DNA from 2 places in the Variovorax sp. H27-G14 genome. Region 2 is predicted to be linked to the other one. Evidence: predicted binding sites of a transcription regulator. Region 2 holds the regulator's gene; the other holds the start of a gene.
The links. The regulator FliA, encoded in region 2, starts transcription of late flagellar genes. The targets are predictions, from matches to a motif close to CTAAAGTTTNNNNNNNNNNNGCCGNTA.
Positions count from the first base shown of each region.

Region 1 (15,455 bases), on a different contig from region 2:
ACCAGCACGTCGAACTCGACCTCCTGCGTGAGCCGCGTCACGGCGGCAAGGTCGCTCACGTCGATGGCGTGCGGCACGCAGCCGGTGCGCGCGGCCAGCTCGGCCAGCTTGTCGGCGCTGCGTGCGAGCGCATGCACCTTCAGGCCTTCCTTGCTCAGGCGCTCGACCACGGCGGCGCCGATGCCCGAGGAGGCGCCTGTCACCAGCGCGGTCTTGTAGTCGGAAAACGGCATCTTGGGTTCTTTCGTAGGAGCGGCAGAAGACTGCCTGGAATTCACTGTATCGAGGGCCCGCGCGCGGCGCCAAGACGGATTGACTGTGGAGCGATAAGCCGCCCTTATGTCGCCGTCATGTCCGCCTCATGTCGCTTGCCATTCGTGCATATGACCGTGCACATGACCGTGCATGCGACCAAGGGTAAGCACCATGTTCGTGCCCCGGTGCATCAAACCGTTTGTCTGGAGATCGCCATCACGCGCCCCGCCTGCTCCACCACCTCACGCACGGCGCGCGCCAGCGCCACCGCGCCGGGCGTGTCGCCGTGCAGCAGGATCGAATGCACGCGCATCGGGATCTTCTTGCCGGTGTAGCTGGTGACCGTGCCGTCTTCGAGCAGCTGGCGCACGCGGGCCAGCACGGTATGGCGGTCGTGGATAACGGCGTCGGGCAGCTTGCGTGGCACCAGCAGGCCGTCGTCGCCGCAGGCGCGGTCGGCCAGAAAGGTGGTGCGCACACGCAGGCCGCAGCGTTCGGCCGCGCCTTCGATGGCGGCGCTGGCCGAGGTGCTGACGGTGAGCGAGGGGTCGAAGTCGGCCACGGCGCGCACCAGGGGTTCGGCCAGCGCGGCGTCGGCCGCGGCCATGTTGCCGAGCGCGCCATGAAAGCTCATGTGCGTCATGCGGTGGCCGGCGGTGCGCGCCATGCCGTCCAGCGCGCTCAGCTGATAAAGCACATACGCCACAAGCTCCTTGGTCTCGATCTGCATGGGCCGCCGCCCGAACCCCACGAGGTCGGGAAAGCCCACATGCGCGCCCACATCGACGCCGCGCTGGCGCGCCATCCGAACGGTGCGGTCCATGATGACGGGGTCGCCGGCGTGGAAGCCGCAGGCGACGTTGGCGGACGACACGATGTCGAGCAGTGCCTCGTCCTCGCCCATGCGCCAGGGTCCGAAGCCTTCGCCGAGGTCTGCGTTGAGGTCGATGTCCATGGGGTGCGTCCTTGGGTCGTGGGTCACAGTGGGTACAGGTCGATCAGCAGCGTGCCGTAGCCGACGGTGGTGGCATCGCCTGCGTGGATGCTGTCGACGATGCCGGGTTGCGGTGCTGTCACGGGCAGCAGCAGCGGGCCGATCTTCAGCAGGCCCAACTGTTGGCCGGCTTCCACGCGCTGGCCAGGTCGCACCAGCGGTGTGTTGGACAGGGGGTGCGCGTGCAGGAACACGCCGAGTGAAGGGGCGTGGATTGGCAGTGGCTCTTGCTCTTCTTGCTCTTCTTGGAGCTCGATGACTTCTTTGCCTTGTCGGGCCAGGCGCAGGGTTCCTTGCGGGGTGCGCAGTTCGAGCAGGCCTATGTCTGTGTCGGCCAGCAATTTCGCCAGTTCGAGGACTTGCAGGGTCATTGCTTTGGCTCCTGCGTTTGTTTCGTCAACGGACTTTCAGGGCGGGTGCACAGGCCGCCGGGTACTCCCCTCCGCGAATGTCCCCCGCTTCGCTCCTCCTTTATTTCGCTGCGTGGAGCACCCGACGCCCTGTGCACCAGGCACGCTCTGTGTGCTCGCCGATCAACTGCGGCTCTGATGACGCCCACGCCGATGGGGTGCCTTGCGCAGCGAAATAAAGGAGGAGGGGCGAAGCCCCGGGGGACATTCGCGGAGCAAGGTACCCCGTCGGCGTGGGCGCTCCCTGAACGGCTCCCGCATTCAAAGCCGTGCGAGAGGGAACGCAGTCGTGCCCCCACCCCGGCCCTCCCCCGGGAGGGGAGGGAGAAATACAAGCCAGGGACGTGCGCCATGCGGCTGCAAACAACGCCCACGCCGATGGGGTGCCTTGCGCAGCGAAATAAAGGAGGAGGGGCGCAGCCCCGGGGGACATTCGCGGAGCAAGGTACCCCGTCGGCGTGGGCGCACCCTGAACGGCTCCCGCATTCAAAGCCGTGCGAGAGGGAACGCAGTCGAGCCCCCACCCCGGCCCTCCCCCGGGAGGGGAGGGAGAAATACAACCCAGGGACGTACGTCATGCGGCTGCAAACAACGCTCACTCCGATGGGGTGCCTTGCGCAGCGAAATAAAGGAGGAGGGGCGCAGCCCCGGGGGACATTCGCCGAGCAAGGTACCCCGTCGGCGTGGGCGCGCCCTGAACAAACCCCAGAGCAACAAACAACAGCAGCAGCCATCTACGCCCCCACAGCAGCCAGAGGTGAACCACGGTGCAAGGACACCATGCGCGCCACCTTGTCCAGCCACGCACGCACTTCGTCCAGGGCGTCCAGGGCTTCGTCCCACGTGGTTTCCACAAAACGCACACGCGTACCGATAGGAGCCTGGCCAAGGCGCCACATGTCGGCCTCGATGACAGTGCCGAACTTGGGGTAGCCGCCCGACGGTTGAGCGTCGCGCATCTGCACGATCGGCTGGCCGCTGTGCGGTACCTGAATGACACCCGGAACAATGCCGTGCGAACGCAGTTCCATCGGCGCAATGGGGCGCAGCGCCTCGCCTTCCAGGCGGTAACCATAGCGGTCGCTCTGCGGGGTGATCTTCCATTCACCGGCCCAGAAGGCCTGCCGCGACGCCGGCTCGAAAGCCAGGTACTCCGCCGCCGGCAGCACCCGCACCGCCGACACGCCATCGCGCTGCAACGGCAACGCCAACGCAGGCGGCACGATGCCGAAGCCGGTTCGACAGGGTTGCCCGGCACCCGCGGCGCGCAGCACATCGCCTCGTCGCAAGGCCCTGCCCTCATGACCACCGAACGCCCCACGCAACTGCGTGCTGCGCGAGCCCAGCACCTCGGGCACGTCGATGCCGCCCGCCACGCACAACACGGCGCGGCTGCCGCGTTGCGCACCGCCCTGCGGCAAGCCCAGCGTCAGCACCTGGCCAGCGCGCGCCTGGTGCACCCACCAGGGCATGAGCGGCTGGTCGTCGAGCCGGGCGGCGCAGTCGGCGCCGGTGAGCGCAAAGGCGCAGTCCTGCGCGAAGCGCAGCTTGAACGGGAACACCGGCACCTCCACCGCCGCCGCGCCCAGCGCATTGCCCAGCAGCAAGTTGCCGGCGGCCAGCGCCAGGTTGTCCATGGCGCCAGAGGTGCCGACGCCCCAACGCAGGCTGCCGGTGCGGCCCAGGTCCTGCACCGTGGCAAGCGCCGCCGACGAAAGAATTTCGATCATCGAACGATGCCCTCCACGCGAAAACGGATCAGGTCGCCCGGCTGCAGCATGGCGGGCGGGTCTTGCGCCGGATCGAAGAACACCATCGACGTGCTGCCGATGGTGTTCCAGCCGCTCGGGCCGGCCGAGGCCGACACGCCGGTCTGCGCGCCGCCGATCGACACCGCCCCGCCCGGAATGCTCAACACCGGCACCTTGCGCCGCGGCGTGGCAATGCGTGCGTCCATACCGCCCAGGTAGCAGTAGCCGGGGTGGCTGCCCAGCGCATACACCGGGTAGAGCGGCGCGCTGTGCAGCGCGACGATGGCATCGACGCTCAGGCCGGTATGTGCCACCACGTCGGCCATGTGCGGGCCGCCCTGGCCGCCGTAGACCACGGGCAGCTCGACCACGCGGCCTTCGCGCTGCACGGCGGTGGCGCCACGCCAGGCGTTGCAAAGGCGCGCACGCAAGGCGTCGAGCTGGCGTGGTGCGCGGGTGAAGGTGAGCATCAGGTTGTTCATGCCGGGCACGGCCTCGCGCACTTCGGGCCAGGTCTCCGCCTCGTGCGCCAGCGCCCAGATGCGCTGCTGCGACGGCAGGCTCATGCCGCCGGGCGCCTCGAACAGCAGCGCGGTGGTGCCCAGCAGGCTGATGCCGGGCTCGGTGGACGACAGTGCTTGTGGGCTCACGCCGCGCTCCTTTGCTGCAGCTAGCGTTCGAGGTGATGAATGTCGACGCCGCCGGCGGCAAAGCCGCTGTCCTGCAGCAGCGCACGGTGCAGCGCCACGTTGGTGGCAATGCCGTCCACACGCGTTTCGGCCAGCGCCAGGCGCATGCGCGCGAGCGCGTCGGCACGCGTGTCGCCATGCACGATGAGCTTGGCGATCATCGAGTCGTAGTACGGCGGCACGCGGTAGCCCGCGCCCGCGTGCGAGTCGACCCGCACGCCAAAGCCGCCGGGCACCTGCCAGCCGCTGATGCGGCCCGGCGCAGGTGCGAAGGTGTCGGGGTTCTCCGCGTTGATGCGGCACTCGATGGCGTGGCCCTGGCAGCGCACGTCGGCCTGCGCGAACGACAGGCGCTCCCCACGCGCCATGCGCAACTGCTGCTGCACGATGTCGATGCCGGTGGTCATTTCGGTCACCGGGTGCTCGACCTGCAGGCGCGTGTTCATCTCGATGAAATAGAAGGCGCCCTTCTCGTAGAGAAACTCGAAGGTGCCCACGCCGCAGTAGCCGATCTGGCGGCACGCGGCGGCGCAGCGCTCGCCCACCTCGGCCATCAGCGCGTCGTCGATGCCGGGCGCGGGCGCCTCTTCGATCACCTTCTGGTGACGCCGCTGCAGCGAGCAGTCGCGGCTGCCCAGCCACACGGCCTGGCCGTGGCTGTCGGCCAGCACCTGCACCTCGACATGGCGCGGATGCAGCAAGAACTTCTCGATGTAGACCTCGGGGTTGCCGAAGGCCTGGCGCGCTTCTTCGCGTGTGAGGGCCATGGCCTGCAGCAGCGCGGCTTCTTCGTGCACCACGCGCATGCCGCGCCCGCCGCCGCCGCCCGCGGCTTTCACGATCACCGGATAGCCGATGCCGCGTGCCAGCGCCAGCACGGCGGCCGGGTCTGCCGGCAGCGGCTCGTCGGGGCCGGGCACGCAGGGCACGCCGGCTTGGCGCATGGCGCGCTTGGCCGACACCTTGTCGCCCATGGTGCGAATGCACTCGGCGCTGGGGCCGATGAAGACCAGGCCGGCCTCCTCGCAGCGCGCGGCAAAGCCCGCGTTTTCCGACAGAAAGCCGTAGCCGGGGTGAATTGCCTGCGCGCCGCTCACTTCGGCGGCGAACAGCACGGCGGACTGGTTCAGGTAGCTCAGGCCCGGCGCGGCGGGGCCGATGCACAGGGCCTGGTCGGCCTGCGCGACATACATCGCGTCGCGGTCGGCCTCGGAGTGCACGACCACGGTGCGCAGGCCCAGGCCGCGGCAGGCGCGCTGAATGCGCAGGGCGATCTCGCCGCGGTTGGCAATTAGCACGGTGTCGAACATGGCGCGGGCCTGTGTCATTCGAAGCGGAACAGGGGCTGCCCTGCTTCCACTTCTTGCGCCGAGTGCACCAGCACCTGCAACACGGTGCCCGCGCGGTCGGCGCGCACCTCGTTGAACATCTTCATGGCCTCGATCACGCACAGCAACTGGCCGGCCTCCACCGCCTGGCCCGGCTGCACGAAGGGCGGCTCGCCGGGCGCGGGCTGCAGGTGCACCACGCCGTGCAAGGGCGCGAGGCCATCGGCCTGATGCATTGGCGGTGCGCTTGCTTCTTGCATCGCGCTCGGGGCGGCCCTGCGTACGGCGGAGGGCCTTCTCGCGTCGGATGCGGCACGCGCGCCATCCATTGCCGACAGCTTCACCAGCCGCAGCGTGCTGCCGTTCTCGCTGAACTCCAGTTCCGCCAGGTCCGATGCGGCCAAAGCGTCGATGAGCGTCTTGATCTGTTCCTGCTTCATGCCCGGGGCTGTGGTGGCCGACGCGTTCCGCGAACGCGTGACGGCATGCATGAAAGGTAACGGGCCAGGGGCCGGAAGCCAAAGACGGATTGGCTGTGCCGGGATAAGGGCGGCTTATGACGTCCGCGACGCCCCTGTCACCACAGGTTCAGGGCAGCGCGCTCAGCTCGGGCTCGGGCGTGGAAGCGACCGTGGCGGCCAGGTCGACCACCAGCTCCAGCAGGATGTCTTTCACGGCCTGCGCGGGCTCCGACAGCGGCAGGTGGTCGGACTGGCACAGCGCCAGCGGCGCCTCGATCACCGGATCGACGATCGGGAACTGCCAGGCCCCGCAGCTCGCGACCACCTCGCGCGCCATCGACGCGGGCAGGATGGTGGCGCCCAGCCCGTCGGCAATGGCGGCGGTGAGCGTGAACGCCGATTCAATCTCCGCCACCACCCGCGGCACCATGCCCGCGCGCACGAAGGCCGCGTCGACCAGCTTGCGCACCACGTTGTACGGGCGCGGCAGAAAGAGCTCGATGTCGCGCAGGTCGGCCAGCTTCACGGGTTGCGAAGGTGCCGGCATCGACGCCGGCCCCACCAGGTACAGCGGCTCCTTGATGAGCGGCACGAACGCCAGGCCGTGGATGGCCTTGTCGCCGTACAGCACGGCCAGGTCCATGCGGCCGTTCATGATGAGTTCGCTCAGCGTGGTGCCGTAGTTCTCGTTCAGGTACAGCAGGATGCCCGGATGGCGTGCGCGCACGGTGCGCAGCAGCGGCAACGACAGCGCGGAAGCCGCCGTGCCCGGCGCCAGCCCCACCGACACCTGGCCCGAGAGCCCTTCGCCGGCGGCCTCCATGTCGACACGGGCCTGCTCGCACTGCCGCAGGATGATCTGCGCATGGCGGTACAGCACCTTGCCGGCTTCGGTGGGCGTCACGCCGCGCTTGGTGCGCACCAGCAATTGCTGGCGCACCTCGCCTTCGAGCGTGGCCAGTTGCTGGCTGAGCGCGGGCTGGGCGATGAAAAGAACTTCGGCGGCCTGCGTGAGGCTGCCGATGTCCACGATCTTCACGAAATATTTGAGGCGTCGCAGGTTCACGCCTTGTCCCCAAGCAAAACCCAAGCCTAGCACCGCGCTTGCGCACTGGGTATGCGGGACCACCCGGGCAACGGGTGTGGGAGCGCTCCATAAGCTGCGCCTATACGACCAGTGCAAAACCGTCTTGGCCTCGCCACGTCGATGTGCGTACCGTTCGGTCCATGCACTCTTCAGCCTCTTCGAACCAGGAAGCCATGTGACCACGTCCCGCATTGCCGCCCGCGTGCGGCGCATCAAGCCCTCGCCCAGCACCTCGGCCGCCGACCGCGCCAACGAACTGCGCCGCCAGGGCAAGTCGATCGTCAACCTGGTGGTGGGCGAACCCGACTTCGACACGCCGCCCCACATCCGCCAGGCCGCGGCCGCCGCCATCGAGCGCGGCGCCACGCGCTACACGCTGATGGCCGGCACCGTGGAGCTGCGCGAGGCCATCGTGGCCAAGCTGCAGCGCGAGAACGGCCTGCGCTACGCCATGAACGAGATCATTGCCACCAGCGGCGCCAAGAGCGCGATCTACAACGCCTTTGCCATCACGCTGGAGCCGGGCGACGAGGTGATCATTCCGGCGCCCTACTGGGTGTCGTACCCCGACATGGTGCTGGCCTGCGAAGGCGTGCCCGTGACCGTGGCCTGCCCCGAGGCCCACGGCTTCAAGCTGACGCCCGCGCAACTCGAAGCGGCCATCACGCCGCGCACGCGCTGGCTGCTGCTGAACTCGCCCAGCAACCCGACCGGCGCGAGCTACACGGCCGCCGAGTACCGCGCGCTGGCCGACGTGCTGGCGCGCCATGCGCATGTGATGGTGATGACCGACGAGATCTACGAGCACATTCGCTTCGACGGAGAGGCCACGCCGCACATCCTTGCGGTGGCACCGGGCCTGCGCGAGCGCACGCTGCTGGTGAATGGTGTTTCCAAGACCTATGCCATGACGGGCTGGCGCATCGGCTATGCGGCCGGGCCGGTCGACCTCATCAAGGCGCTGGACACGCTCCTGTCGCAGTCCACCGGCAACTGCTGCTCGGTGAGCCAGGCCGCGGCGGCCGCCGCGCTGAACGGCGACCAGAGCTTTGTGAGCGAGAGCGTGGCCGTCTACAAGCAGCGGCGCGACCGCACGCTGGCGCTCATCAACGCCATTCCTGGTCTGAGCTGCGCCACGCCGCCCGGCGCGTTCTACCTGTACGTGAACTGCGGCGGCCTCATCGGCAAGACCACGCCCGAGGGCAAGCCCCTGCAGGAAGACGGCGACGTGGTGATGTACCTGCTGGAGAGCGAAGGCGTGGCCCTGGTCGCGGGCACCGCGTACGGGCTGTCGCCCTACTTCCGTCTTTCCATTGCCACGTCGATCGAGACGCTGGAAGAAGGCTGCAAGCGCATTGCGCGTGCCGTGGCCGCAATGCGCTGAGCGCGCGCCTCAAACACATACAAGGACGACCCATGCCCTACCAAGCCATTCGCAAGAACCCGTCGGCCCCGCAAGTGTCGGCCAGCATCATTGCCGCGCTGCAAGACATTCCGGTGGCCGCGCTCAGCGACAACATGCACCGCAACATCGGCAGCGTGGGCCTGCAGCCTTACCACCGCCCCGGCGCAAAAACGATGGCCGGCACGGCCGTGACCGTGAAGACGCGCGGCGGCGACAACTTCACGATGATGCGGGCCTTCGAGTTCTGCCGGCCCGGCGACGTGCTGGTGATCGATGCGGGCGGCGACGTGACCAACGCGGTCATCGGCGGCATCCTGTCGTTCTATGCCGCGACCATCGGCACCGTGGGCGTGGTGCTGGACGGCGCCATCCGCGACGTGGCCGAAATTCGTGCGCGCGACTACCCGGTGTATGCGCGCGGCGTGAACCACCGCGGCCCGTACAAGGACGGCCCGGGAGAAATCAACGTGCCGGTGTCGGTCGGCGGCATGGTGGTGAACCCGGGCGACATCGTGGTGGGCGACCAGGACGGCCTGATGGCGTTCCCGCGCGACGAGGCCGAGCTGTTGATAGAGAAGGCGCTTGCGCACCTGCAGACCGAGGCGCGCACCATCCAGGCCATGACGGAAGGCCGCTGGGACCGTTCCTTTCTGGATGCGCTGGAAGCGCGCTGCGCCAACTGAAGCCGCTCAGGCGGCCGCGCTGCCTTTGCTGACCAGCGCCCACAGCGCCTCGGCCACCGGCGCCATGTGCGCCACTTGGCGGTACAGGCGAATGTCGACCGGCACGCGCCAGCCGCCTTCGCCCGCGTCCAACAGCGCACCGCTGCGCAGGTCGTCCGCCACCAGGCTCATCGGCAGCCAGGCCAGGCCGCGGCCTTCGAGTGCCATGGTGCGCAGCAGCGCGGCATGGTGGGCGGTGAACACCACCTGCAGCGACGCGGCGAAGTGTTTGCCGAACGCGCTGTCTTTCTCCTGCATCGCCCGCATGATCCGGCCCAGGCCGGAGGCCTCGCTGTAGGCCAGCACGGCGGGTGCTTCCACACCGCCCAGCGCGTGCAGCGGCGCGCCCTCCTTGCTGGGCGCAGACACCGGCACCAGCACGTCGCCGCTCAGGCGCTGCACGGGGTACTGCGCGTCGTCGAGCCGCCCCGGCGCGCCCGCATGGCCGTGGCACAGCACAAACTGCACGCGGCGCTGCAGCAACAGGTCTTCGCAGGCGTACGAGCTGTCTGACACGGTCTGTATCGGCCCCATCTGCAGCCCGGCCTCCACGCTGCCCAGCCAGCGCGGAAAGAAGGTGAGCGACAGCACATGCGTGGCCGCAAAGCTCAGGCTGGCGGCGTCGAGGTCGTGCGCGGCGCGGGCCTGGGTGCGCGCCGCCTGCAGGCCGGCCAGCACGTCTTGCAGCAGCGGCTGAAAGCGTTGGCCGGCGGCAGTGAGCGTGGTGGGGTGCGCGCTGCGGTCGAACAAGTCGACGCCCACCCATTCCTCCAGCGAGCGAATGTGGCGGCTGAAAGCCGGCTGCGCAATGGCGCGGGCCTGCGCGGCCCGGGAGAAATTGCCGGCCTCGGCCAGCGCCTGGAAATCTTCCAGCCATTCGAGGTCGAGCGGTCGGTTGCCGGGGCCCATGCGCGGTGCCTTTGAATAGTTGTATGCGATTCGAGTATTGGACGGTGCCGGCCCCCTCGGCCGAAGATCCGGCAACCCTTCCGCTTTCGAATTATCGCGAGCCCACGCACCCCTCCACCCATCATGAAAATCGTCAACATCCTCGAGTCCACGCGCCCCATCAAGTCGGACATTCGCAACGCCTACATCGACTTCTCCAAGATGACCCTGAGCCTGGTGGCCGTGGTGACCGACGTGGTGCGAGACGGCAAGCCCGTCATCGGCTACGGCTTCAACTCCAACGGGCGCTACGGCCAGGGCGGACTGATTCGCGAGCGCTTTCTGCCGCGCCTGCTAGAGGCCGAGCCCGCGTCGCTGCTCGACGAGACCGGCGACAACCTCGACCCCCACAAGATCTGGGCCCGCATGATGATCAACGAGAAGCCCGGCGGCCACGGCGAGCGCTCGGTGGCCGTGGGCACCATCGACATGGCCGTGTGGGACGCCACCGCCAAGATCGCGGGCAAGCCGCTCTACCAGCTGTTGGCCGAGCGCTACGGCACCGGCACACCCGACCCGCGCGTGTTCGTGTACGCGGCCGGCGGCTACTACCACCCCGGCAAGGGCCTGGAAGGCCTGCAGCGCGAGATGACCAGTTACCTGGAACGCGGCTATTCGGTGGTGAAGATGAAGATCGGCGGCGCCTCGCTGGCCGAAGACTGCGCGCGCATCGAGTCGGTGCTGAAGCTCCTCGGCCCGGGCCAACAACTGGCGGTGGACGCCAACGGCCGCTTCGACCTTCAAACGGCACTCGACTACGGCCGCGCACTCTCGCCGTACCCCCTGTTCTGGTACGAAGAAGCCGGCGACCCGCTCGACTACGAACTGCAAGCGCAGCTGGGCGAGGTGTACGCCGGCCCCATGGCCACGGGCGAGAACCTGTTCTCGATGCAGGACGCGCGCAACCTCATTCGCCACGGCGGCATGCGGCCCGACCGCGACTGGCTGCAGTTCGACTGCGCGCTGAGCTACGGCCTGGTGGAGTACCTGCGCACGCTCGACATGCTGAAGGCCCACGGCTGGTCGGCCACGCGCTGCATTCCGCACGGCGGCCACCAGATGTCGCTGGCCATTGCGGCGGGCCTGGGCCTGGGCGGCAACGAGAGCTACCCCGACCTGTTCCAGCCCTACGGCGGCTTCCCCGACGGCGTGAAGGTCGACAACGGCTACGTCACGCTGCCGCCGCTGCCGGGCATCGGCTTCGAGGGCAAGGCCGACCTCATCGCGGAGATGCGCGCCCTCGCAAGCTGATTCGACAGAAGACCAGGGATCAGGGTTGAAAGCCCGAGCGGCGCACCACCGGCTCCCATTGCTGGCGGTAGGCTTTGAGCATCTGCGCGGTCTCGGCCGCGGTGCTGACCACCGACGTGATGTAGAGCGCGTCGGCCGCCTTCTGCAGGCCCGGGTCTTTCATGACGTCGTGAATTGCGCCGGCCAGCAACTGCACCTTGGCGGGCGCCATGGTGCTGGGCGCGAAGAAGGTGTTCCAGCCGTCGGCATCGATCTTCATGCCGGCCTCGCGGAAGGTCGGAATGTTGGGCGCGAAGCTCGCGCGCTTCTTGCCCGACACGGCCAAAATGCGCACCTTGCCGGCCACGTGCTGCGCCATAAGCGAGTCGAGCGTGTCGATGGCAATGGGCAGGTTGCCGCCAATCAGGTCGGCCGACAGCGGCGCCGAACCGCCGTAGCCCTTGATCTGCGGCTGCACGCTCAGCGCGTCGCCCACCATCAGCCCGAAAAAGTGAGGCAGGCTGCCGGTGGCGGGCACGCCGAACACGGCCTCTTCCGGGTGCGCCCAGAGCCGGCCCACCAGGAACATGGCGCGGTCGAGCTGCAGCTTGTTGCCCACAGCCAGCGCAAAGTCGTAGCTGCTGACCTGGGAGACGGGCACAAAGTCTTTGTCGGGGTCGTAGCCCGCGTCCTTGAAGACCAGCGGCGCCACCACCATCACGGCGGGGTTGCCGAGCATCAGCACGTTCTGCCCGGCGGGTGCGCGCTTGACCTCCTTGGCCGCGAGGCGGCCGCCCTCGCCGGGGCGGTTTTCCACGCTCACCTTCACGCCCAGCTTGGGCGCGAGCCGCTCGGCGATCAGGCGCGCCATGCGGTCGGTGCTGCCACCGGGCGCGTAGCCGACCACCAGGGTCAGCGGGCCGTCCAGCGCGGGTGTCTGTGCCTGGGCGGCGTGCATGGCGGGGGCGCAAGCGGCCAGGGCAACGCCCCATGCCATGAGCTTTCGCCGGGAAAAGAATGCGGACATGGAATCTCCTGCGGGCCGAAGGGGTTGGGCGTTTGTTTGGGGGCGCGGTGCACAACGGGCACGTGCAGCGTCTTCAAGGCGAGAATCAGCCGCCTGATTGTTTCTTATCGTGCATATTTGTTACCGATTTATACATATGCACAAACAGTTGATCTAATCCATCACTTGCTCGCCGAGGCGGGCGGACCACACTCTGGCTACTTGTTAATCCATCCGTATGCAAGCTTTCCCCGACGCAGACGCACTGCGCGTGCCCCGCACCCTGGACGACCTGCTGCTGTACCGGCTGTCGCGTGCCGTGCGCGCGGGCAGCGGCATGGCCACGCGGCTGGTCGAGGGCGGCTTCGGCATCACGCGCCGCGAGTGGGGAATGATTGCCACGCTCGCGCAGGAAGGCGAGATGACCTCCTCCACCCTGGCCACGCACCTGCACCTGGACCGCGTGCGCACCTCGCGCGGGCTGCGCAGCCTGGTCGACAAGCAACTGGTGGAGCGCCGCCAGGATTCGGAAGACCGGCGCGAGGTGCATGTGCGCCTGAGCGCGTCTGGCCAGCAGCTTTTCGGCCGGCTGTTTCCGCGCATCGCGGGCTTGAACACCGAGCTGCTGGCGGGCATTGCGCCCGCGCACCTCGACATCTTTCTGCAATGCCTGCAGCACCTGGAGCAACGCGGCAGCGAGCTGATTGCGCAAGGCGCGGTCGCGGAGAAAGCCGACCGCAGATCGGGCGGCACGCGGCACCGGTGGCCTGAGCGCGGCTGAGCCCTGCGCGGGCGCAGCGCGGGCCGCGTGCGGTATCAGGCCTTGACGTCCAGCGTGCCGCCGATGGGCACGCCTTCGGCGTTGGTACGGAACGCGCTGGAGGACGACGTGCCGTTCGCTACCGCCTTGGCCTCCTGTGCCATTGCGGTTTTCTGCATGTCCGCCGCCTGCACCGCCTTGATCTGCGCCTGCAGCATCGCAAGCTGCGTGGTCAGCGCCTGCAGCTGCTGCTGAACGGCCCGGCGCGCATCGCCATCGGGCGTCTCGACCAGGGTCTTCTGCGTGGCGGTGATCTGCTTTTGCGTGGCGACGATCTGGCGTTGAATCTTCGCAACTTCGGCGGCGGCGCCGCTCCCTGTTGCGGCTGTGCTCGAAGCACTGATGGCGGTCAGCATGTGAGTCCTCTGAAGAGTTGTTGTGTATCGGAGGACTATCGGCAGCCTGGCGAAAAAATGAAGGGCTGCGTGCTGCCGATTTCTCCCTCTTGAAATTTGGCGGCGCAACGCCTAGATTCATGGCCGTCGGAAATTGGTCAACCGAAAAAGGAGTACTGAAATGACCATGAACTTGCTCAGGCAAATTGCGGGCTCTCGGCTGCCCGTTTCGTTCTACCGCAACGAAGACATCGACAGCGTGCGCGTGCTGCGCGCCGCCGGGTTGGTGGTGGCACTGGTGCCCTCCCCCGGCGACGCGCTCGGCATGCCGGGCACGCCTGCGTCGGCCCAGGTGCTGGCGGTCACGCAGAAGGGGCGCGAAGAGCTCGCGCGCTTCGACTACCCCTTCCAGGCCTCCCACCCCGACGCCCGAGCGCCGCGCTGGCGCTGGCGCATGCCCAGAATCAAGACGCTGAATTTCGCCCGCCGCTCGGGTGCGCCTTCGACACCGCGCGAGCCCGCCAGGCCGCAATAAAAAGCCCGCGTTTCTCGGGTGCACCCGTGGGGTCTTGAAACCCTGTGACAAGCACCTAGATCGTTCACGGACGCGCCGGTGACGCTGCCGCGCCCGCGCTCCGGTTCAACTTTCACGGAGGTTTTCGCCATGTACCGATCCTTGTTTCCTCGCGACCTGTTCGCGGAAATGGACCGCCTGCAGCGCGACGTGCAGCAGGCCTTTGACTTGTCCCCCACCATCCGCGGCTTTGCCCGCAACGGCTTTCCGGCGCTGAACGTCGGCAGCACACCCGAAGCGCTGGAGATCTACGCGTTTGCACCGGGCGTGGAGCCGTCCACGCTGGAGGTCAACCTGGAGCGCGGCCTGCTCACCATCTTAGGTGAACGCAAAAGCGCATTGCCCGAGGCCGACGACAAGGCCGCCGTGCACATCAACGAGCGCTTCGAAGGGGCCTTTCGCCGCGTGATGACCCTGCCCGACGACGCCGACCCCGACGCGGTGGATGCCAAGCTGCGCGACGGCGTGCTTCACATCACCGTGCGAAGGCGCGCGTCGGCCCAGCCGCGCCGCATCGCCATTCAGTGACCACCAGGAAGGACACACACACCATGAGCAACAACGACAACCACCGCGTTCAAAAGGCACAGGAAGAGCGCGCCCCTTACAGCGACGCCGCGCTCACGCCCGCCGTGGACGTGATCGAAGACGCCAACGGCATCACGCTCTACGCCGACCTGCCGGGCGTGAGCCGGGACAAGCTCAACCTGCACGTGGAGGCGGCCACGCTGACCATCGAGGCGCAGTCTGACCTGGCCGTGCCGCAGAGCCTGAAGTCGAGCCACACCGAAGTCGGCCTGGCCCGCTTCAGGCGCATGTTCACCCTCAGCAAGGAACTGGACACGCAGAACGTGGCGGCCGAGCTGATGCACGGCGTGCTGAAGCTGCGCATTCCCAAGACAGCGCACGCGCAGCCGCGAAGAATCGACATTCAGGTCGCATAGCGGTACAACGAAAGGGACGGCTGCGGCTGTCCCTTTTCTTCACATTGCCCGCCGTGACGCCTTAGCGTGCCAAGCGTGGGATGCGACGCGACGCGCACAGCTGCGGTCAGCGCGGCGAATAGCGCACGCATTCGGCAAAAAAATCGTCGAGCTGCGTGGACTTGTCGAACACACCGTCGGCGCCCAGCGCAAGGCACCGCGCCCTGATTTCAGCTGTCGGGTAATTGGTCAACACCAGCACATGTTGGTTCGCGCGCCTTGCTTGGCAATGGCGCAATACGGACAGCCCCGAGCCGTCTTTCAAGAAAAGGTCGACAACCGCGAGTTGCCAGGCGTCTTGATGGGCATCGAGAACCTGCTCCGCTTCGAGCGGCGACTCGGCAACCGCAACAACGTTGCACTCCGCCAATTCGACGAGTGCGGGAATCAGGTTGTCCCTGATCCTTTGGCTGTCCTCTACAAGAATGGTGATGAGGGGCATCGGAAGACGTCAACG
Region 1 is NZ_JAYLVN010000014.1:9,275-24,729, reverse strand. Features, by position in the region: gene VLK31_RS25785 (SDR family oxidoreductase) at 1-233, opposite strand, end outside; gene VLK31_RS25780 (LamB/YcsF family protein) at 446-1,210, opposite strand; gene VLK31_RS25775 (acetyl-CoA carboxylase biotin carboxyl carrier protein) at 1,234-1,620, opposite strand; gene VLK31_RS25770 (biotin-dependent carboxyltransferase family protein) at 2,394-3,389, opposite strand; gene pxpB (5-oxoprolinase subunit PxpB) at 3,386-4,060, opposite strand; gene accC (acetyl-CoA carboxylase biotin carboxylase subunit) at 4,081-5,409, opposite strand; gene VLK31_RS25755 (acetyl-CoA carboxylase biotin carboxyl carrier protein) at 5,424-5,867, opposite strand; gene nac (nitrogen assimilation transcriptional regulator NAC) at 6,016-6,954, opposite strand; gene VLK31_RS25745 (aspartate transaminase) at 7,151-8,359, shown strand; gene VLK31_RS25740 (RraA family protein) at 8,392-9,063, shown strand; gene VLK31_RS25735 (LysR family transcriptional regulator) at 9,070-10,011, opposite strand; gene VLK31_RS25730 (mandelate racemase/muconate lactonizing enzyme family protein) at 10,135-11,301, shown strand; gene VLK31_RS25725 (tripartite tricarboxylate transporter substrate-binding protein) at 11,321-12,307, opposite strand; gene VLK31_RS25720 (MarR family winged helix-turn-helix transcriptional regulator) at 12,525-13,067, shown strand; gene VLK31_RS25715 (FlxA-like family protein) at 13,103-13,462, opposite strand; gene VLK31_RS25710 (hypothetical protein) at 13,623-13,976, shown strand; gene VLK31_RS25705 (Hsp20/alpha crystallin family protein) at 14,106-14,543, shown strand; gene VLK31_RS25700 (Hsp20/alpha crystallin family protein) at 14,567-14,959, shown strand; gene VLK31_RS25695 (response regulator) at 15,066-15,440, opposite strand.
Region 1: VLK31_RS25715 (FlxA-like family protein) is a predicted target of FliA. The motif match lies at 13,499-13,525, and genes of this name have one in related genera.

Region 2 (15,455 bases):
CCGCCTCACCCCTCAAGACGCATCCGTTTGTCACGCCCTGCGTTTGGCCGGGCTCCTTGAAGAGCCCACCGCGTTCGGCTCGAGCCACGAAGAAGAAGTTGCCTTTGCGCCCGACGTTGTTGCGCAACGCCTGGCCGAGCACGCCGACCAGGGCGTGTTCGGCGCATTCGAGCGCACACGGCTGATCGGCATCGTCGCGCTGCGGCGCGAAAGCATGGCGAAGCTGCGGCACAAGGGACTGATCTTCGGCATGTATGTCGCGCCCGACGCACGCGGCGCGGGCGTCGGGCGCGCGCTGCTCTCGCAGGCTCTTGCGCTGGCGCGCTCGGTGCCCGGTCTGCTTCAGGTGAACCTGAGCGTCAATGCCAGCAACGCGGCCGCTATCGCGCTGTACGAGTCGCTGGGCTTCGAGCGCTTCGGGCGCGAAGCTGGCGCCCTGAAGATCGGCGAGGTCTTGCATGACGAACTGCACATGGTCTGGCGGACCGGAGAGAGCCGGCAGGGCGCCTGAATCTCGGCGTCAGTGCTGATGAAAGACCAACGGGCCCGGATGGGCCGCAGCCCGCAGGCCGCCACTGTCCAGCCAATTGCGTGTGGTCGTGGCCGAGCGTTCGATCAGCGCGGCGCAGTGGCCATAGTCATACGACGAAACCTCCAGCGGGCACAGCGCAGGCACGACGCAGATGCGAACCTGCGAAGAAAAATGCGCAATGTCGTGCACCAGCTGGCGCGCCACCACGAGGCTCAGCGCATGGAGCGACTGACCGATCCAGCCGCGAGGCGGCGTCTGCAGTGCGCAGGCAAAGCCGGCGGGCAGCACCACGATGTCGGTTGCGCCCAGTTGCACCGCCGCCGCAATGGGCGTGTTGCTGCAGACACCGCCGTCCACCAGTTCACGACCTTCGATGGCGATGGGCGGAAACACGCCCGGGATGGCGCTGCTTGCCAGCACGGCGTCCACCACCGGGCCGCGGGACAGCACGACCTCGGTGCCGGTCACCCGGTCGCTGGCCACCACGTGCAAAGGCAGAACAGCGTCTTCGATTGCCTGGTAGTCGAGCGAGCGCTGAAGCAGGCGCCGCAATGCGCCGTTGCTCACCAGATGCTCCTGGCGCCCCATCAGCACGCGAAGCAGGGACATGAATGCGAAGGGCATCACATCGCGGCGCTGGATGTTGCACCACAGCCCCTGCAGTGCCGCAACGCCTTGTGCATGCGGCGCGCCTGCGAAGAACGCCGCGTTGATCGCACCGGCGGAGGCACCGACGACAAGGTCTGGCCGAACTTGGGCGCGAACAAGTTCGCGCAGCATGCCCACTTCCACCGCACCCAGGCTGCCACCACCGGCGAAGACGAACGCGGTGCGGGTCGTCATGGGCTTTGTGGCGGCAATGAGGAAGGCATGCGGTCTCCAGGCCGCCATCATGCGCGCCGCGGATGCGGCTGGGCAGGGCCGACAGCAGTTGTCACGAAGAGTTGAACTTTGCGTGATGCCTTGGCGGCGGGATGCGCCCTACAGTGCCACGCATGCACAACCCACACCAAGGAAGCGAGCCCGTTTCATCCGCTGCGCGAGTGAGCGTGCGAGTGCGATGGCAACGGAGACCGGTCGGCCGTATCGACGCCACCATGGGCCGTGTGATCCTGTTCGTCTTCGCGTTGTTCATGGCGGCCGGCGCAGCGCACGCGCAACCCATCACGCTGAGCGCCGCCGACGGCGTCAAGGTCTACGCGCACTACTGGCCGGCACAGGCCAGGGATGCGCCGCTGATCCTGGCCTTTCACCAGGCGGGCGCCAGCCACGCCGAATACACACCCCTGGCGCCACGCCTGAACCAGGCCGGCTTCAGCGTGCTGGCGATCGACCAGCGCTCGGGTGGCAATGAATTCGGCGGCACGAACCGCACGGTGGCCGCGCTGGGTCGCTCGGACAGCTACGACGCGGCACTCGCCGACCTCGAGGCTGCGTTGGCCTGGGGACGCGAGCATGTGGCCGGCGCACGCCCCATCGTCTGGGGTTCGAGCTATTCGGCCGCTCTGGTGTTCGTTCTGGCGGCGCGGCATCCCACCGAGGTGAAGGCGGTGCTGGCGTTCTCGCCGGACGAGTACCTGGGCAACCCCGAGGCCGTACAACAGGCCGCCCGCACGCTGAAGATGCCGGTGTTCATCGACCAGGCGACAGACGGTGCGGAGGTGGCTGCGTCGCGGGCTCTCTTCGACGTCATTCCGGGCAGCGCCAAGACACTGTTCATCGCCAGAACGAACGGCGTGCACGGTGCGGCCACTTTGCGCGACGACCGCAATGCCGCGGGCGCCGCTGAAAACTGGGCCGCTGTGAAGGCATTTCTTGCCACGCTGAAATAGCCGGTTCTCGCGAGGGAGCGCTCAGCCGCCGCTCCCCCGTTTCGGCCCATGTCCGCCGGCCGCCACGTGGCCCGGAAGACTCGACGCGTCAGGCCGCCACGCTCTCCCCGCCCACGTCCGCAAAGTCGATCAGCACCTTCATCGCCTGCTTGCGGTCGCTCGCCAACTCGAAGGCCTGGCGCGCCTGCAGCATCGGGAAGGTGTGCGTCACCACCGGCGACAGGTCGACCCGTCCTTCGTTGATGAGCCGCACCGCCAGCGCAAACTCCGCATGAAAGCGGAACGAGCCGCAGATGCTGAGCTCCTTGGCCACCACCATGTTCTGCGGAATGCTCACGTCGCCGCCCAGGCCCAGCTGCACGACCACGCCGCGCGGGCGCATCACCTCCAGGCCGTCGCGCAGCGCGCGCTCGTTGCCGGAGCATTCGAGCATCACGTCGAAGGTGCCCTTGTCGGCCGAGTAGCGCGACACCCATTCCTTGTCTGTCGCAACGTTGATGACCCGGTCGGCGCCCATGGCGCTTGCAATGGCCAGCGGCTCGTCGACCACGTCGGTGGCGGTGATTTCGGCCGCGCCATGCGCACGCGCCGCCGCAATGGCCAGCACGCCGATGGGCCCGCAGCCCGACACCAGCACACGCTTGCCCAGCAGCGGCCCGGCCCGCGACACGCCGTGCAGGCCCACAGAGAACGGCTCGGCCAGCGCGGCCAGGCGCAGCGGCACATGGTCGGCCACCTTCACGCACTGCGTGGCCTCACACAAGAGCATGTTGCGGAACGCCCCCTGCACGTGCGGCATGCGCATTGCGCTGCCGTAGAAGCGCATGTCCAGGCACTGGTTGGGCAGGCCTTCCAGGCAGAACTTGCAGGCACCGCAGGGCCGGCTCGGGTTGACGGCCACCTTGTCGCCGATGCGCACGTTGTCCACGCCTGGCGCCACCGCCACCACGGTGCCGGCCACCTCGTGGCCCAGCACCATCGGCTCCTTGATGCGCACGGTGCCGAAGCCGCCGTTGTGAAAGTAGTGCAGGTCGGAGCCGCAGATGCCGCCCATGCCGACCTTCACCAGCACCTGGCCGGGCCCGATTTCGCCGGCGTCCTGTTCGTCCAGACGCAGGTCGTCCGGGGCGTAGATCACGAGGCACATACAACGCAAACGCATGACGGTTCCTTCTTCAGGGTACGGGGGTGATGAGGGGGCGGCCCGCAAAGTGGGCCTCGAGGTTGCGGCGCACCAGCTCGCCCATGGCGCGGCGCGTCTGCTCGGTGCCGCTGCCATGGTGGGGCGTGAGCACCACGTTGTCGAGCGCGGCAAAGCGCGCATCGATGCGCGGCTCGTTGAGGAACACGTCGAGCGCCGCGCCGGCAATGCGCTTTTCTTCCAGCGCCTGCAGCAGTGCGCCTTCGTCGACGGTGGTGCCGCGCGACACGTTCACCAGCCAGCCCTTGGGGCCCAGTGCCTGCAGCACCTCGGCATCGACGATGCCGCGCGTGGCCTCGCCGCCGGGCAGGATCACGATGAGCACATCGCACCAGCCGGCCATGGCCGCCAGGCTCTCGAAGTGGCGGTGCGGGCTGTCGGGCTTGGCGGTGCGGCTGAAGTAGCCCAGCTCCACGTCGAAGCCCGAGAGCCGGCGCGCGATGGTGCCGCCGATGCGCCCGAAACCGGCAATGCCCACACGCTGGCCGAACACGCGCGTGGCCAGCGGCGGTGCGCCGTCGGCCCAGGCGCCGCTGCGCACGAACTGGTCGCCGCCCGCAATGCGCCGCTGCAGCGCCAGCGTGAGGCCCACGGCCAGGTCGGCGACGTCGCCGTTGAGCACGTCGGGCGTGTTGCTCACGTGGATGCCGCGCGCGCGGCAGGCGGCCAGGTCGATGGCGTCGGTGCCCACGCCGTAGCAGGCCACGAGCTCCAGCTTTGGCAGCGCGGCAATCAGCTCTGCGCTGGCGCCCAGCTCGCCACGGGTGGCAATGGCGCGGATGTGGGGTGCGTGTTCGGCAATGAAGGCCGCCCGGTCGGGCGCCTCCCAGAGCCGGTGCAGCGTGTAGGCGGCCTGCAGGGGCACCATGTCCCATTCCGGGTAGGGGCCGGCCATCAGCACGTGCGGGGAGTTTGCGGAAGCGGTCAAGCGGGTGTCTCCTGCGGATGACGGTGAAGAAAGGTTTCTGAAAAAGATACCGGTAACTTTAATCTTTTGCCAATGGAAAATCCACCAAAGCCGACGCTCGTTTCACCCGTTGACGGGTGCAGAAGATACCGGTAACGTCGGCCCGCCATTTGCCACCAGGCCCTGCCACCAGGCCCTGCCACCAGCGCCTGCAACCACGCCCTGCCACCACGCCCAGGAGATCTCCTTGAAACTGTTCGACCTTTCCGGGCGCACCGCCCTCATCACCGGCTCCAGCAAGGGCATCGGCTTTGCGCTGGCCAAGGCACTGGGCGACGCCGGTGCACGCGTGGTGCTCAATGCCCGCGACACCGCCTCGCTGAACGCCGCCCGCGACGCCCTGCGCGCCAAGGGCATCGCGGCCGAGGCCGTGGCCTTCGACGTGACCGACGCCGCCGCGGTGGAAGCCGGTGTGGCGGCCATCGAAGCCGACATCGGCGCCATCGACATCCTGGTGAACAACGCCGGCATGCAGCACCGCGGCCCGTTCGCCGAATTTCCCATCGACGCGTGGCACAAGATCACCACCACCAACATCGACAGCGTGTTCCTGGTGGGCCGCTTCGTGGCGCAACGCATGATCGAGCGCAAGCGCGGCAAGATCATCAACGTGTGCTCTGTGCAGAGCGAACTGGGCCGCCCCGGCATTGCGCCCTACGCCGCCACCAAGGGCGCGGTGAAGATGCTCACCAAGGGCATGGCCATCGACCTTGGCAAGTACGGCATTCAGGTGAACGGCCTGGGCCCGGGCTACTTCAAGACCGAACTCACGCAGGCGCTGGTGGCCGACGAGGCCTTCACCGGCTGGCTGTCGGGCCGCACGCCGGCCGGGCGCTGGGGCGAGGTGGAAGAGCTTGGCGGTGCCGCCATCTTCCTGGCCTCCGACGCATCGAGCTTCGTGAACGGCCACATCCTGTACGTGGACGGCGGCATCACCTCCAGCCTGTGACGGCATGAGCGTGCCCACTTCCTTGCCCACTCCCCTGTCGGCGTCCCTCCAGGTGCCGCCCCTGGCAGTGGTGGTCATGGGCGTCTCGGGCACCGGCAAGAGCAGCGTGGCCGCCGCGCTGGCGCAACGCCTGGGCGTGCCGTGGATCGACGGCGACGACCTGCACACGCACGAGGCGGTGGCACGCATGCGCGCCGGCCTGCCGCTGGCCGACGCCGACCGCTGGCCCTGGCTCGACCGCGTGGGCGCCTGCCTGGCCAACCGCGTGGCCGCGCCGCACGGCGTGGTGGTGGCCTGCTCGGCCCTGCGGCGTGCCTACCGCGACCGGCTGCGCGCGGCAGAGCCGGGGCTGCAGTTCGTGTTCTTGAACGGGCCGCCCGCGCTCATTCGTCAGCGCATGGCGCAGCGCGCCGGCCACTACATGCCGGCCGCCCTGCTCGACAGCCAGTTGCAGACGCTGGAAGCGCCCGACGACAGCGAGGCCGACGTGCTGCATGCCGCCATCGACACGCCGGTGCCGCTGATCGTGGCCAGCGTCGGCGCGCGGCTGGTGCAACGCACGGGCGCCGCCGCCTGAACCCAGGCGCGGTCACTCAAAGAATTTCAACCAGGAAGGAAAAAACCATGTTCATCCGCTGCGCATTCTTCAAGGGCCAGGTCAAGCCCGGCATGGAAGAGGCTTTCGACCGCCATGTGCACGAAAATCTCGTGCCGCTGTGGACCCGCTTTCCGGGCGTGCTCGAAGTGCGCGTGCTGCGCCAGATTGAAAGCGATGTGAGCGACCCCACGCTGGCGATGGTGCTGTCCACCCGCTATGCGAGCCGCGAGGACATTGCCATTGCGCTCGACTCCCCGGTGCGCTACGAAAGCCGCGAGGTGTCGAAGAAGCTGTTCGAAATGTTCGACGGCAGCGTGTTCCACACGGTGTTCAGCGCGGAGGAGTTCGCGCTCGCGGCTTCGTCCTGAGGGCCTTCGCCGGTTTGGCGGGCACGTTGGGCACGTTGGGCTCGACCCGCTTGGCGGCCTTGCCATTCAGGTCCGCCAGCTCCCACACACCGCCGGCCGCCGACACCAGCGCATGCGCGCTGTTGACCAGCCCGATGTGCGAAAACGCCTGCGGAAAATTGCCCAGCTGCCGCTTGCCCACAGGGTCGTACTCTTCGGCGAACAGGCCCAGGTCGTTGCCCAGCGCCAGCAGGCGCTTGAACAGCGTGCGCGCCTTGCGCAGCTTGCCCATGGCCACATACACGTTCGACAGCCAGAAGCTGCACGCCAAAAATGCGCCCTCCCCGCCCCGCAGACCGTCCACACCCTCTTCGGTGCGGTAGCGGTACACCAGGCCGTTGAAGATCAGCTCCTTCTCGATGCGCGCAATGGTGCCCTGCACCCGTGCATCGTGAATCGGCAGAAAGCCGATGAGCGGCATCCACAGCAGCGCCGCGTCGACCGCGTCCGCGCCGTAGTACTGCACAAAGGAGTTGCTGGTGGCGTCGTATCCACGCGCGCACACCTCGGCATGAATCTCGTCGCGCACCGCGCGCCATTGGTCCACCGGCCCTTCGAGCCCGAACTCGGTGGCGCTGGCGATCATGCGGTCGAAGGCCAGCCAGCACATGATCTTGGAGTGCACGAAGTGGCGCGGCTCGCCGCGCACCTCCCACAGGCTGCAGTCGGGCTCCTTCCACAGCACCATGAGCTGTTTGGCAATGGCGCGCTCCAGCGGCCACACCTTGTCCATGTCGGGCAGACCGGCCTTGCGCGATGCATGAAAGGCCGCAATGACCGAGCCGTACACGTCGAGCTGGCGCTGCCCGTGCGCGCCGTTGCCAATGCGCACCGGCTTGCTGCCTTCGTAGCCCGGCAGCCAGCCCAGCTCCTGCTCGGTGAGCGAGCGTTCGCCGTGCAGGCCGTACATCACCTGCAGCTCTTCGGGTGAGCCGCCCACGGCGCGCATCAGCCACCAGCGCCAGGCGCTGGCCTCTTCCACGTAGCCGGAGCCGATGAGCGCGTACAGCGTGAGCGCGGCATCGCGCAGCCAGCAGAAGCGGTAGTCCCAGTTGCGCTCGCCGCCCGGCTGCTCGGGCAGCGAGGTGCTGGGCGCGGCCACGATGCCACCGGTGGGCTCGTAGGTGAGCGCCTTGAGCGTGAGCAGCGAGCGCATCACGGGCTCGCGAAACTCGCCCTGGTAGCCGCAGCGTTCGCTCCACGCGCCCCACTCGGCCACGGAGCGCGCCAGCAGCGCGCTGGCGTCGCGCGTCACCGGCGGCGTGGCATGCGAGGGAAACCATTCGAGGCAGAACGAAATCGATTGCCCCGCGGACACGCTGAAGTCGGCGCAGCTCGCAAAGTTCTCGTTGACCAGCGGCACGCCAGATTGAATGCGCACCGCGTCGGGCCCGGCCGTGGCGTACACCGCGCCGTCGCGCCGCTCCACCCAAGGGCACCACTCGCCGTAGTTGAAGCGGATGCGCAGTGCGGTGTGCATGGCCACCGTGCCGCGCACGCCTCGCACGATGCGCACCACCTCGTGCGTGCCGCCGTCGGCCGGGCGCGGCATGAAGTCGGTGACGGTGGCGGTGCCCTTGGCGGTGTGAATGGTGGTTTCGAGCACCACGGTGCCGGGCAGGTAGCGCCGCGTGACGCGGGCCTTCGGATCCTTGGCGCGCAGCGTCCAGTGGCCGTTGCGCTCGTCGCCCAGCAGGCTGGCGAACATGGCGGCCGAATCGAAGCGCGGCAGGCAGAGCCATTCGATGTCGCCGCCCCGGTGCACGAGCGCCGCGCTGTGGGTGGAGCCGATGAGCGCGTAGTCGCCAATGGGCCGGGGGGCCTGGCGCGAGGCCTGAGTTGAAGCCTGGCGTGAGGCCTGACGTAAGGCATCGCGTTCGACAGGGCGCTCAGGCGGCGTTTTTTTGGGGCTGTGTGTCTGTGCCAAGCGGTCAAGGGTGAAGCCTGTTGCCACGGCCGCGCGACGGAAAGCAGCGCGACCGGTTGCCGGACAACGCCTGACGACCGTGGTCTGCGAACTTCTTCGCGCTGCACGCGAAATTCTTCCCGGCATACCGACGGTTTGACCATTGTTTGCATTCGAGTCCAGGGGCGCCTCCCACACTGCGCCGACCTTTTCTCACCCTCGACAGGAGTCATCGATGACGCCTCCTCCTCCCGCCCCTGATTCGGCCCCTGCCCTGGCCCATTCCCTTGCGCAGGCCCTCGCCGTCCTGAACAACCTGAGCCCCGAAGCCATCGACCGCCTGCGCCGCCCCATGGGCGTGCTCATGTTCCGGCTCGGCAAGCTGCTGTGCGCCGCCAAAGCACCCACGCTGCCGCTCGCTGCGCTGCTTCAGCAAGACCTGGCCGCCAGCCTGCGCCTGTACCCCGACCTGAAGCGCCTGGAGCCCGGCTTGCGCGAAGCGCTGGGCGTGCTCACGCAGGTGCTGGCCGGGCTCGGCGGCCACATCGCCAACCCGCCTGCGCACAAAGAAGCCGACCATGACGCCGACGACACCTGGGGCCGTCCGCTGCCCGACCTGCCGCTGTACCGCGCCATCGGTGCGTTCGCCCTGGCCTTTCCGGTTCGCACCGATTCGCGCCGCTACGAAATGCAGCCCGGCGAAGAGTCGGTGGTGCATGCGAACGGCAACGACAAGCCCAAGCTGCGCGAGGATGCGCAGCGCAGCTTCGCCACGCTGCTCGATGCCTGCGACTACCAGGCCGGCGGCTGGCGAGCGCCCTTCACATCGGAGCCCGCCTACGCAGCCAACGGCATGCCCTTCATCGACGCGCCGCTGCCACGGCCGGTGCGCAGGGGCGATTGCTATTGGCGCAAGCCCAGGGGCGGCACCTCGCCCGACTTCGTGGTGGTGCCGCCGAACGCACCGGCACCCCGCGCGGCCCAGGTAATGCACGCGGTGGAGCTGAAGTTTGCGCAAGACGCGCTCGGCCTGCGCCAGAGCCAGCGGCTGGCCGACCTGTTCGGGCGCGACCGGTTGCACGTGCTCTACCTGCCGGGCCCGGACAGCATGCATGGGCACGACGCACTCCCCGCCGCCGACCTGCAGCGCTGGACCGACGCGCTGCGCCACGACCCCAACGCCACGGTGACGGTGCCCGCGGGCCCGGCCGGCAGCCCGCTGCAAACGCCCGCCACCTGGCGGCTGGGCATGTTCGCGTCGGCCTGCTTTTATGTGCACTCGCGGGCCGACGCCGCGCGGCTGGCCGTGGTCGTTCCGCGCCTGCACCAGGAGTTTCAGGCGCTCACAGGCCAGGCGCTGACCCGCTACATGGCGCTGCGCAGTGGCGCGGTCTCGCGCAAGGCCTACACGCAGGAAGACATCGACGCGCACTGCCTGAAGCACGCCGACGACATGGTGTGCATCCACGGTTTCGATGCACCGACGAAGGAAAGCGCCTCGTGCTTCGAGTTTCAGGCGGTGGTGCAGTTCTGCCGCGCGCGCCAGCCCAGGCCGTCACCGGAGCTGGACTACCTCGCGCTGCAGTTTCCGTTGGCGTTCTGGAGCGCGCACAAGCACGAGCTGCGCGCCTGGTGGCTGAGCGCGCTGCAGCGGCTGCATGCCGTGCAGGCCCGCATGGGCCTGGGCATGGGCCGCCCGCCGGTGCTGGAACGCCACCCCTTGCAGGAACCCGCGGAGTTCGCGTTGGCGCGCTGCTTCCTCGGCCTGGACATCGACAAGCCCTTCTTCATGCGCGACGCCATGGGCCTGGAAGGCGGCATCCGCACGCCGGGCTTTGCCGTGCTGCTGAGCAGCGATCAGGCGCAGAGGCTGGGCGGCATGCCGACGCTGTCGGGCGCCTTGCGCAAGATGCCCGGCCTGCGCCTGCATCCGTGCGGCAATGGGTTGTGGGTCGAGGCCGGCCACGCGCCCGCGTTGCACCCCGTGGAACAAGGCGTGCCGGCCGCGCTGCGCGCGCTGGCCGAGGCCTTGAAGCCGGTGCGGGCGCAGCGGCCGTGGCTGGTGAGCTACCCGCCCAACGAGGCGCGCGACGACATCTTCACGCCCGCCACGGCGGCGCAATGGCTGCGCCGTTTCGATGCGGACGTCGATGCCAACATCGATGCCAACATCGACGCAGGAAAGGCGCCTACAGCACGTCCTTCAGCTTCGCCCGCAGCCGGCTGATCGCCTGGCTGTGCAACTGGCACACGCGCGACTGGCTCACCTCCAGCACGGCGCCAATTTCGCGCAGGTTCAGTTCTTCTTCGTAGTAGAGGTTCAGCAGCAGCTGGTCGCGCTCCGGCAAGGCAGAGATGGCGTCCACCAGCTGGTGGCGAAAGCCGCTTTCCAGCAGTTGCTCCAGCGGGTCGTTGCCGCCGCGCCGGTCCTTGCGCGACTCCTTCGACTGCGCGTCCAGAAACGGGTTTTCGCCGTCGTCCTTCGAGAAGTCTTCCACGTAGAGAAGTTGGCAACCCTGAATGTCCTGCAGCAGCGACTGGTAGGCCTCCAGGTCCATCTTCAGTTCCTTGGCGATCTCCCCTTCGGTGGGCGCGCGCCCCAACCGGTGGCCCAGTGCGTGAATGGCTTTTTCCACGCCGCGCGACGACTGGCGCAGGCCGCGCGAGCCCCAGTCGTTGGCCCGCAGTTCGTCGAGCATGGCGCCGCGGATGCGCTGGCTGACAAAGGTCTCGAACTGCGCGCCGCGGTTGTCCTGGTAGCGGCTGGAGGCGTCCAGCAGGCCCAGCATGCCGGCCTGAATCAGGTCGTCCAGTTCCACGCTGGCAGGCAGCTTGGACATCATCTGCAGCGCGATGCGACGCACCAGCGGTTGATGCTGCGCCAGCAGGTGCGATTTTTCGATGGTTCCCTGTGCGGTGTACACGGCCGTCCTTTTCCGTTGAGAGGGTCGGCGGCTCAGGCGGCCAGCAGCGGCTGCGCCGCGCGCCAGGGCCAGCGGCCCATGTCGTCGGCCAGGCGCCGGAAGTCGACCGCCGCCGCGCTGGCCGGAAAGGCCTCGGCAATGGTCTGCTTCAGTCGCCAGGCATCGGGCAGGCGCGGGTCGAAGCGCACCAGGCCGGCAGGCTGCAGCGACAGCGCGAGATAGCGGCTGCCGGCGTTGGCTAGGTTGTTCATGATTTTCTGGGCGGCGTCGACATCGACCACGCCATTGATGAGAAAACGCAGCTGCTTCAGGCCGTGCGCGTAGTGCAGGTTCTTGATGCCCGCGTAAGCCGAGGTGATGGACGCCGGGTGCGGCTTGAGCACCAGCAGCAGATCGTCCGCGCCGCGCGCGAGCGGCGACAGGCGCCCCTCCGCGTCGAAGGCCGCGTCCACGATCACCACGCCGTCGGGCCACAGCGCGCGCGGGTCGGTGGTGTCGGGCGCCACGCCCGGAGGCGCGGGCAGCACATGCACGCCGCACCCGGCCTTGACCTCGGCGCCGTCCAGCGTGAGCCGGTGGTTGGCCACGTCGGCCAGGCTGCCCAGGGGGTCGATGGCCCAGACCTCGCAGGCCGAGCCTTCCTTGGGGCAGTGCTCGTCCAGCAGCAGCACGTTCTTGCCCTGCTGCACCAGCGCCACGCCCAGGTTCATGGCCGCGGTGGTGCCGCCGGCGCCCTGCCCCATGCCCGCCACGGCCACCACGCGCGTGGGCTTGGGCGCCAGCAGACGCCGCAGTCCGTCGGCCTGATCGGCAACCAGCTTGCTCATGCGGTGGTCCTCCTCACCCGAGGTGCTCCAGCGCGCGTGGCGCTTGCGTGGGTGCGCTCGACTCGGTGCCCAGCGCCTCCAGCAGCAAGAACAACTTGCCCACGCCCGCATACAAGGCGCTGCCGCTCATGAGCCGCGCGTTGCGCACCGGGCGCCCCGTCAGTTGGCCCAGCAGCGTGCGCGTGCGGTCGGCCCACTCGCCTTCGGCGTGCAGCAGGCGCCACACGGTGGTGGTGACCTGGCCCGCGATGAGCAGGCGCTTCATGTTGTCCGGGTCGCCCAGCGCGCCGATGCCGCCCACCAGCTGCACGCCTTCGCGCAACAGGCGGAAGCACGGCTCGGCGTCGTTGGCCCAGCCTTGCCACTGCGCCAGCTGGCGCGCCGTGACCTCGGTGCCCACGTTGGACAGCGCATGGCTCTGCGCCAGCACGTTGCCGGTGCGCGCGTCGAGCATGCGAATGGCCACGCAGCGCAAGGCCGGCATGGCGTCGCGCTCCACACCCGCCGCGGCAGCCGCGGCGTTGAAGCGCAGCACCACGTCGACCTGCGCCTCGCAGCGCAGCGCGGGCTTGCCGCGGTAGCGCACGGGCTGGCCTTCGCTGAACTCGAAGTCCATGCGCGCCAGCGTGTCGGGTGCGCCGGTGCGCGTGTCGATCACGGCGGTGGAGCCCGGCGCGCGCGCCAGCCAGCGCTGGCCGGTGGCCTGCCACTGCACCATCGCCTCGATGCCGGGCAGGCGCGTGAGCACATGCACCAGCGGCTTGTCGCTGAAGTCCTGCTGGCGCAGCCAGGGCGCCTGGCGTGCGCCGGGCTTGCGCGCGGGGTTTTTCACGCCGCGCGTGGCGGCGGTGGCCAGCCACTGGTTGGGCGCCGCGAGCGGCAGGCCCGAGCGGTCCGACAGCAGCAGGCTGCCATGGCATTCATAGGCATCGCCGCCCTCGTTGGAGCGCAGGCCGATCTGGCCCGACAGCGCCAGCACATGGGTCTGGCAGCCGGCGGCCACTTCGGCGCGCGCATGCACGGCAAGGTCTTGCAGCAGGGCCTTCTGGCCCACTTGCTCGTCGCCTGCCTGACGCCACAGGCCGCGTGCGCGCTCGAAGCCGATCTGCGCGCCGGCCAGCGCGCCGGCGGCCGTGGCCAGCTCTTGCGCGTCGTGCGCCATGGCGCGAATCAGGTTCTGGTATTTCAGGCGCAGCCGGTCGGTCTCGCCCTGGGCCTGCACCACCTGCGCGGAAGGGCCCGCGCCCGTGGGCTCTTCCTGCAGGTCGCTCTCGGCCGGCACGAACAGAGCGTTGTGCTGGCGCGGCTGAAACACGCTGTCCACCAACTGCGCGCGGTCGGCCTGCATCAGGTTCTCGGGCACCTTCTGGCCGCTGGAGATGTAGTGCACCGGCAGGCGGTGGCGAATGACTGTGTCGATCAGCGCGCCGGGGTGCGTGGCCTCATCGACCTTGGTGAAGATGCAGCCGGTCAGCTCGTTGCCGTTGCGGTAGGCATGCACCACCTCGTTGAGCGTGTCGCCGTGGCTGGTGGCGTTCAGCAACAGCAGGCGCTTCACCGGGCGCGGGCTCTGGCCCAGCATGGCGATCTGCTCGGGCACGGCGCGGTCGCGCTGGCTCATGCCCACGGTGTCGATCAGCACCATGTGCTTGTCGCGCAGGTCCTGCAGCACCAGGTGCAGGTCGGCCGCGTCCTTCACGGCGTACACCGGCACGTTGAGGATCTGGCCGTAGATGCGCAGCTGCTCGTAGGCGCCGATGCGGTAGCTGTCGGTGGTGACCAGCGCGAGCTTGTCGGCGCCGAAGCGCATCACGCAGCGCGCGGCCAGCTTGGCGGTGGTGGTGGTCTTGCCCACGCCGGTGGGGCCCATCAGCGCATACACGCCGCCCTGGGCGAACAGCGCGTCTTCGTCTTCATGCACGGGCACCGCGCGAATGAGCTCCGAGCGCACGTAGGCCATGCCTTCGGCATAGCTCTGGCCGGTGGGCAGCTTCTCGAGCATGGCCTTGGACAGGCGCGCGCTGAAGCCGGCGCCGAGCAGCGTGCGCAGCAGGCGGCCGCGCACCGGATCGCGGCGCTGCTTGTCGTTCCACACCACGCTGGCGAGCTGCTCTTCGATCATGCCGCGCATGGAGTGCAGCTCGTTGAGCACGGTGTCGGTTGGGGCGGGGGCGGCCGCGGGTGCAGGCGCCGGGGCCGGGGCCGGTGTGGGTGCCGCGGCATGCACGGAGTGCGCGGCGGGCATCACGGGCGACAGCGGCACGGGGCGCGCGGGCGGTGCAACGGGTGCAACCGGGGCATTGGGCGCAACCGCCGCAATGGGCGCGGCAATGGCGACAGGCGCCATGCGCGCAACCGGTGCAACCGGTGCAACTGCTGCGATCGGCACAGGCGCGGCCGTACCCACCACGCTCTGCATCTCGCCCTCCACCATGGCGACGATCTCGACGCCTTCCGGCGCCACGCGGTGGCTGAGCACGATGGCGTCGGCGCCCAGCGCCTCTCGCACCAGTCGCAGGGCTTCGCGGCTGGTGGCCGCGGTGAATTTGCGTGCGGTCGTGCGCACGTCGGTCTGCTGGGAATTCAAACGCGTCCTCCAATGGCGGCAGTGATCTTGATGGTGCGGGAGTCAGGAATCTCCGCATGCGAAAGCACCTTGAGCTGCGGCAGGCTGCGCCGCAGGAATCGGGAAAGCAGTACCCGCAGCGCGTGCTGCACCACCAGCACGGGCGCCAGGCCCAGCTGCTCCTGGCGCACGATGGCGGCCTGCGCCTGGCGCAGCAGGTTGTCGGCAATGCCGGGCTCGATGCCGCTGCTGTTGGTCAGCGCCTGCTGCAGCACGCCGTCCAGCGAGCCGTCCAGGCCAATGACCTGCATCTCGGCCTCGCCCGGGAACAGCTGCTGCGTGATGGCGCGGCCCAGGGCCAGGCGGGTGAGCGTGGTGAGCTCGGTCGGGTCTTTGATGCTGGGCGCGTGCTCGGCCATCACGTCGAGGATGGTGCGCATGTCGCGAATCGGCACCTCTTCGTCGAGCAGGTTCTGCAGCACCTTGTGCAGCGTGCTGAGCGACAGCACCTTGGGCACCAGGTCTTCGGTGAGCTTGGGCGCGGTCTTGGCGATCTGGTCGAGCAGCTGCTGCACTTCCTGGCGCCCGAGCAGCTCGGCCGAGTGCGTCTGAATGAGGTGGTTCAGGTGCGTGGCCATCACGGTGCAGGCATCGACCACCGTGTAGCCGTACACCTGTGCCTGCTGGCGCAGGCTGGCGTCGATCCACACGGCCGCCAGGCCAAAGGCCGGGTCGCGCGTGGGCGT
Region 2 is NZ_JAYLVN010000006.1:181,652-197,106, reverse strand. Features, by position in the region: gene VLK31_RS17570 (GNAT family N-acetyltransferase) at 1-511, shown strand, start outside; gene VLK31_RS17565 (patatin-like phospholipase family protein) at 521-1,375, opposite strand; gene VLK31_RS17560 (alpha/beta hydrolase) at 1,630-2,364, shown strand; gene VLK31_RS17555 (L-idonate 5-dehydrogenase) at 2,453-3,526, opposite strand; gene VLK31_RS17550 (2-hydroxyacid dehydrogenase) at 3,540-4,493, opposite strand; gene VLK31_RS17545 (SDR family oxidoreductase) at 4,720-5,481, shown strand; gene VLK31_RS17540 (gluconokinase) at 5,486-6,058, shown strand; gene VLK31_RS17535 (antibiotic biosynthesis monooxygenase) at 6,106-6,447, shown strand; gene VLK31_RS17530 (glycoside hydrolase family 15 protein) at 6,410-8,296, opposite strand; gene VLK31_RS17525 (type VI immunity family protein) at 8,628-10,619, shown strand; gene VLK31_RS17520 (RNA polymerase sigma factor FliA) at 10,582-11,316, opposite strand; gene VLK31_RS17515 (flagellar biosynthesis protein FlhG) at 11,349-12,143, opposite strand; gene flhF (flagellar biosynthesis protein FlhF) at 12,157-14,730, opposite strand; gene flhA (flagellar biosynthesis protein FlhA) at 14,727-15,455, opposite strand, start outside.